DNA from 2 places in the Streptomyces sp. CS113 genome. Region 1 is predicted to be linked to the other one. Evidence: riboswitches for the same ligand, from Rfam matches in the RefSeq annotation. Region 1 holds a riboswitch; the other holds the start of a gene.
The links. Region 1 has a riboswitch for cobalamin ahead of B9W62_RS09385 (ABC transporter substrate-binding protein). Riboswitches for the same ligand answer to the same signal wherever they lie in the genome.
Positions count from the first base shown of each region.

Region 2: another riboswitch for cobalamin. It lies ahead of B9W62_RS29875 (cobalamin biosynthesis protein); the one in region 1 lies ahead of B9W62_RS09385 (ABC transporter substrate-binding protein).

Region 1 covers NZ_KZ195574.1:2,177,101-2,180,299, reverse strand. The annotation lists gene B9W62_RS09390 (FecCD family ABC transporter permease) at 1-439, opposite strand, end outside; gene B9W62_RS09385 (ABC transporter substrate-binding protein) at 475-1,500, opposite strand; cobalamin riboswitch at 1,549-1,670, opposite strand; cobalamin riboswitch at 1,936-2,062, shown strand; gene B9W62_RS09380 (hypothetical protein) at 2,124-2,531, shown strand; gene B9W62_RS09375 (cupin domain-containing protein) at 2,661-3,056, opposite strand; gene B9W62_RS09370 (MFS transporter) at 3,053-3,199, opposite strand, start outside.
Region 2 covers NZ_KZ195574.1:6,659,213-6,662,411, forward strand. The annotation lists gene B9W62_RS29870 (cobyric acid synthase) at 1-942, opposite strand, end outside; gene B9W62_RS29875 (cobalamin biosynthesis protein) at 939-1,928, opposite strand; cobalamin riboswitch at 2,040-2,185, opposite strand; gene B9W62_RS29880 (hypothetical protein) at 2,335-2,556, opposite strand; gene pitH (low-affinity phosphate transporter PitH) at 2,591-3,199, opposite strand, start outside.

The DNA.
Region 1 (3,199 bases):
CCAGGGCGCCCAGGAAGGCGGCCACCGACAGGGAGGCGGGTCCGAAGAGCGTGAACCCGAACACGATCACCGAGACCGCGCCGAGCGACGCCCCGGAGGAGACGCCGAGCAGGTACGGCTCGGCGAGCGGGTTGCGCACCAGGGCTTGCAGGGCGGTGCCGATCACCGCGAGTCCCGCGCCGGTGACCGCACCGAGCAGCACCCGCGGCGCCCGTACGTCCACCACGATGGTCTCCCGGGCCCGTGACCAGTCCGGCTCCTGCCGGCCGGCGCCCAGCGCGTGCGTCACGATGCCCCACACCTGGCCCGGCGGCACGTGCACGGAGCCGATCGCGAGGCCCGCCGTCGCGGAGACGACGAGCAGGGCGGTGAGTACCAGCAGCGTGACGCCGAGCCGCGTACGGCCCCGTCCTGATCCGGTGGACTCCCGCCCCCGCACCGTCCCTTCGGCGGACGTGCCGGTGGCGGCCCGGGTCACCGGAAGCTCTCGGGGTGCAGTCCGCGGGCCAGGCCGTCGACCGCGTAGGCCGAGCGGATGCCGACCAGCGTCGCGGTCAGCGGCAGGACGACGAACCGCTTGTTCCTGATGGCGGGTACGTCGGCGAGCGCCGGCTGGGCTAGCAGGAACCTCTTCTTCTCCTCGACGCTTCCGGCGCCGGCGTAGTCGTAGACGGCGATGACTTCCGGCTTGCGCTCGACGACCTGCTCCCAGGAGACGTCGCCGAAGACGTCGTCCAGGTCGGCGAAGACGTTCTCGCCGCCGGCCAGCCGGATCAGGTCGGTGCCCAGGCCCTTGCCGCCCGCGGTGAAGGCGCTCTTGTCGCCACTGTCGTAGACGAAGACGGGCACCTCGGCCTCGCCCGCCACCTCGGCGGCTGCCCTGCCGACGCGGCGTCGCAGGTCGGTGACCAACTCCTCCGCCCGGTCCGGGACACCGAAGATCCTGCCGACCGTGCGGATCTCCTCGTAGGTGTCCTCCATCGTCACTTGCTTCTTGCCGCAGTACTCGCGGTTGAGGTAGGTGTCGATGCCGGCGTCGGCGAACGCCGTGCGGGAACGGCCCTCGTGCTCCGAGAAGGCGCTGCCGTAGCCGCCGTAGACGAAGTCGGGTTCGGCGTCCAGGATCCTCTCGAACGACGGTTCCTTCTTCGCCAGTTCGGGTATCGCCGCGTAGTCCTTCTCCAGCTCGGGCAGGACGGCGGAGTCGGGGAACGCCGTGCCGACCATGCGGTCCTTCAGACCGAGGGCGAGCATGAGTTCCGCCGGGTGCTGGTGGATGGTGACCACCCGCGACGGCGGCTCGTCGTAGGTCGTCCGCACGCCGCAGTTGTCGATGGTGACCGGGAAGCCCGCGGGCGCGGCGGCGGTGGCCTTGGGGTCCCCGCCGCCCTCGTCGGACGAACCGCATCCGGTGGTCAGCAGCACCGACGAAAGAGCCACGGCAGCGGCCGTGGCACGGAGGAGCCCGCGCGTGCGGGCAGGGGTGAACAAGGGGGACACGTGAAGCCTCCTGGAGTCCGCGCTCCTCGGATCGGGCCCGCGACGGACCAGTGTCCTGACTCCCGGATCGACGTTCCCTCCGCCTTCCCGCGCTCGGCGCAGTGGCATGTCGGAGGGGCGCTCCCCGGTCACAGTGGCGGGACCGTGCCGGATTCGCACCGGCTTCCTGTCTCCCGTCGCGGCGATGACCAGGCGATCCTACGGTTCCCCGAGCCGACGGCGAAAGGGCGGGCGTGCGGGGCCGGGCCGCGCCGCGCAGTTCGTGGCGCCGCTCCGCCGTGGCGCCGCTCCGCCGCGGCACTGCGGCACCGCTCCGCCGCGGACCTGCGGCACCGCGGCACCGCGGCACCGCGGCGAAGCGAACACCCGGTGACAGGCGCACCGTTCCGTGAGCGCCGTCCCGTGGGAGGATGGCGGGCGACAAGGCGACGGCGGAACGAGGAAGCCGGTGAGAATCCGGCGCGGTCCCGCCACTGTGATCGGCGAGCGCGTCCCGACAGGCCACTGCCCGGCAGCGGGTGGGAAGGCCGGGGCGGGCGGCGACCCGAGAGCCAGGAGACTCACGCGGTCGCCTCCTCGACGGACCACCGGGGCGGATCTCCCCGGAGAGAGGGACGGCACCCATGCCCGCGACGCCGACCGGACGAACGACCCACGACGCCAGGACCGGAGCGGGGGCCGGTGGCCCGGCGCCCTGCCGCGTCGTCGTGTGCCGCGACTGCTGCTGCGGCAGCCCCAAGGTGACCGGAGTCGACCACGCGGCCCAGACCGAACGCCTGCGCGCCGCGGTACCGGTACGCGTCTCCGACTGCCTCGACGCCTGCGACCACGCCAACGTCGTCGTCGTCCAGCCCTCCGCGGAGGGCCGGGCAGCCGGGGCCCGGCCCGTGTGGCTGGGGCTGGTCAACGACCCGGACGCGACCGAGGACATCGCCGCCTGGGCACGCGCCGGCGGACCGGGCGTCGCGCCGCGGCCGGACATCCTCGACCTGTACGCCATCACGCCGCCGCGACGGCGTAGGGCCTTCTGACCCCGCGGACGGAGAGCCGGGGGAGGGAGGGAGGAGGACGGGGAATCCGTACGAAGCCCGTGCCTCGTCGGCGTCCGTCGGCGCCGCCCCGCACGGGATCGTCCCCGGCCTGGCCGGGCCACCGTCCGCTCAGAGGGTGTCGGTTCGCTTTTCGAGGCGGGTGCCGTTGCGAAGAGTGATCGACATCAGGTCGCTGGGGGCGTCCAGTTCCAGGCGGTGCCAGCGACCGCGGGGGACGATCACGGCGGTGCCTTCCTGCAACTGCACCATCTCCTCGGCCTCGCCGGGCCCGTTGGGACGGAAGTGGAGGCGGACGCCGCCGGCCAGACAGCACACGGCTTCCTCGGCCTCCGGGTGCATCTCCCAGTGGTCGGCGTGAACGTCGGCGTCGGTCTCCACGTGGAACGTGGCGATCTGCCAGGCGCCGGAGCCGTTGCTCGTCATCTGCCGTTCGGTGGCTCGGACGTCGCCGTCGGGGTGGAAGTGCAGCGCCGAGGCGAACAGGTCGACGGTGGTGGTTTTCATGACGGTGTTCCTTCCAGCTGGTTCTCTTCGGGGGCGGTGGATTGCGGGAGAGGTGTGACGGGCCGGCGGCGCGGCAGCACACCGATCGCCACGACCGCCGCGAGCACGAAGACGGCGGCGGCGACGGCCAGGCCCAGGGCGTA
Region 2 (3,199 bases), 4.5 Mb from region 1:
GGCCCGCACCGTGCCCCGTGTTCCCGGCACGACGACGAGATCCGCGTCGACCAGCTCCTCCGGCCGGTCCACGAACCGCACCACGACGCCCGGTTCGGCGGCCAGCGCGTCCACGTCCGTGAAGTTGGACATCAGCGGGACCGCGCAGACCGCGACCCGCAGCACGTCCTCGCCGACCGGCGGCGCGACCACCGACTCCCGCACGGTCCCGCGCAGCGAGACCCGCAGACCGTCCTCCTCGTCGATGCCGAGCCCGTGCCGGAAGGGCAGCACGCCGTACGTGTGCCGCCCGGTGAGGCCGTGCAGCATCTCCAACCCGGGCTCCAGGAGCGACACATCACCCCGGAACTTGTTCACCAGGAACCCGGCGACCAGCGCCTGGTCCTCGGGCGCCAGCAGCGCCACCGTGCCGAAGAACGAGGCGAAGACGCCCCCGCGGTCGATGTCGCCGACGACGAGGACGGGCAGTCGGGCGCCCCGGGCGATCCCCATGTTCACGATGTCGGTGCGGCGCAGGTTGATCTCGGCCGGGCTGCCCGCCCCCTCGCAGATCACCGCGTCGTACGTGGCGCGCAGTTCGGCGAGCGAGTCCAGCACCGTGCCGAGCAGCCGCGCCTGGCGCCCGCCGTGGTAGCCCCGGGCGCTCATCTCGCCGACCGGCCTGCCGAGCAGCACCACCTGGCTGCTGCGCTCCCCGCCGGGCTTGAGCAGCACCGGGTTCATGTGCGCGGTGGGCTCCACCCGGCAGGCCTGGGCCTGCATGGCCTGGGCCCGCCCGATCTCCGCGCCCTCGCGGGTCACGAAGGAGTTCAGCGACATGTTCTGCGCCTTGAAGGGCGCGACCTTGACGCCCTGACGCACCAGCCAGCGGCAGATCCCGGCGGTGACGACGCTCTTGCCGGCGTCGGAGGTGGTGCCGGCGACGAGCAGGCCACCGTTCATGACGTACGTCCCTTCGTGACGTCCCGCTCCGCCGCGGCGGCGGAGGCTCCGCGCGCGAGCAGTCGTGCGCCGGCGCACACGCCCAGCGCCAGCCAGCCCACGCGCCGGGAGAGCCGTACCGCCCGGTCGATGTCGCCCGAACCGGCCCGGACGGCGCGTCCCGCGGCGCCGTTGAGGACGGGCCGGTGCTCGACCCGCCCGCCGTAGGAGAGCGTCCCGCCGAGCCGGACGCCCAGGGCGCCGGCGAACGAGGCCTCCACGGGCCCGGCGTTGGGACTCGGATGCTGTGCGGCGTCCGCACGCCAGGCCCGTACGGCGCCCCGCGGATCGCCCCCGGCGACGGTGGTCAGGACGGCGGTCAGCCGGGCGCCCGGCCAGCCCGCGAGGTCGTCCAGGCGGGCCGAGGCCCAGCCGTAGCGGCGGTACCGGGGCGACTTGTGGCCGACCATGGCGTCCAGCGTGTTGACGGCCCGGAAGCCGAGCAGTCCTGGCACACCCGCCACGGCGCCCCACACCAGGGCGCCCACGACCGCGTCCGAGGTGTTCTCGGCGACGGACTCGACGACGGCCCTGGCGACGCCGTCGGCGTCCAGCGCCTGCGGGTCCCGCCCGCACAGGTGCGGCAGCCGCGCCCGCGCCGCCTCGACGTCCCCGGCGTCCAGGGCCCGGCCGATCGCGGCGGCCTCGCGGGCCAGCGAGGTGCCGCCGACGACGGCCCAGGTGGCCGCGCCGGTCAGCGCGACGCGGGCGGCGGGGGAGCGGCGTACGGCGTGCGCGGCGACCGTACCGATCGCGGCGGCGCCCCCGGCGCACACGGCGGTGTGCAGGGCGCCCCAGCCCCGGTGGTCCCGCCACAGCACCCGTTCCACGGCGCCCGCGGCACGGCCGAACGCGGCGACCGGGTGTCCCCGGCGCGGGTCGCCGAGGAGGAGGTCGCCGAGGAGGCCGGCGGCGGCGCCGTACGCGAAGACGCGTCCGGCACGCACGGGTTCAGCCGGTCACACGGTCGGGGAAGCACCGGGTACGGGGTGTCGGGCTCGAGCGGTGGCGGCAGCCGGGCATCGCGTCATGTCCTCACTCAGGGTGTCCACGCCCTGGTTCGAAGAGTCCGGCGGTGAGAGTTCCTGGCTCCCGGGGGTTCCTGTTCCCCGGTCACAGTGGCGGGACCGCGCCGGATTCGCACCGGGCTTCCTCTCCTGCCGCCGTAGATGGCTCCGGAAGTCCACCACGGCCCGCGAACACCCGTCAACCTGGCGTTGACCTGCGACGGGGGAGTGTGCGAAGGCCCACACACGAGTGGTGTGCGCCGGCACGCGAAGGGGCGGGGCGCGGAACGGTTCGAGTCCGTTCCGCGCCCCGCCCCGGCGAGTGCGCCCGTGAACCGGGCGGCGCTCAGGCGACGATCAGATAGATGCCGTAGCCCACCGCCGCCGTGCAGGCCGCGAAGCAGGCGTACGCACCGGTGACCGCGAGGGCCGCGGAGCCGCCCTCGGCGGCGGCCCGCTCCTGGCGGGAGAGGCCGACGATGCCGAGGGTGAACAGGCCCACCAGGGCCACCGTGGCCACGAGGCTGACGCCGAAGACGGAGCCCAGGGCTGCCCAGTCGATGCTCATGGAGGTTCGCTTCCTTCGTACCCGGGACGCGGGTTCAGACGGTGGTGGCGGCCGACGGGGCCTTGGGGTCCGGCGTGGTGGCCGGGGCCGGGACGGTGGCCGCCAGGTCCTCGGTCACACCCGCCGGGGGCGGCGACACCGCGGCCATCGCCGTGGTGACCACACCGGCCGGTTCGGCGGCGCCCACCGGGTCGTCGTCGACGACGTTGGTGTGGTCGACGACCTCGCGGCGCGAGATCCGCCAGATCGCGAAGCTGGACGCGACCAGGAACACCGCGACGAGGGCCGTGCCCCAGTCGCCGAGGCGGCAGACCCACTCGGCGAGCGCGGCGACCAGGGCCGCGGCGGGCAGCGTCAGGCCCCAGGCGATGAACATCCGGGTGGCCGTGGACCACCGGACCACGCCGCCCTTGCGGCCGAGGCCCGCGCCCATCACCGCACCGGAGACCGAGTGCGTGGTGGACAGCGAGAAGCCGAGATGGGAGGAGGCCAGGATGACCGTGGCGGCACTGGTCTGGGCGGCGAAGCCCTGCTGCGGCTGGAGGTCGGTCAGGCCCTTGCCCATGGTGCGGATGATGCGCCAGCCGCCCAGGTAGGTGCCGAGCGCGATGGCCAGGCCCGCACCCAGGATGACCCACACGGG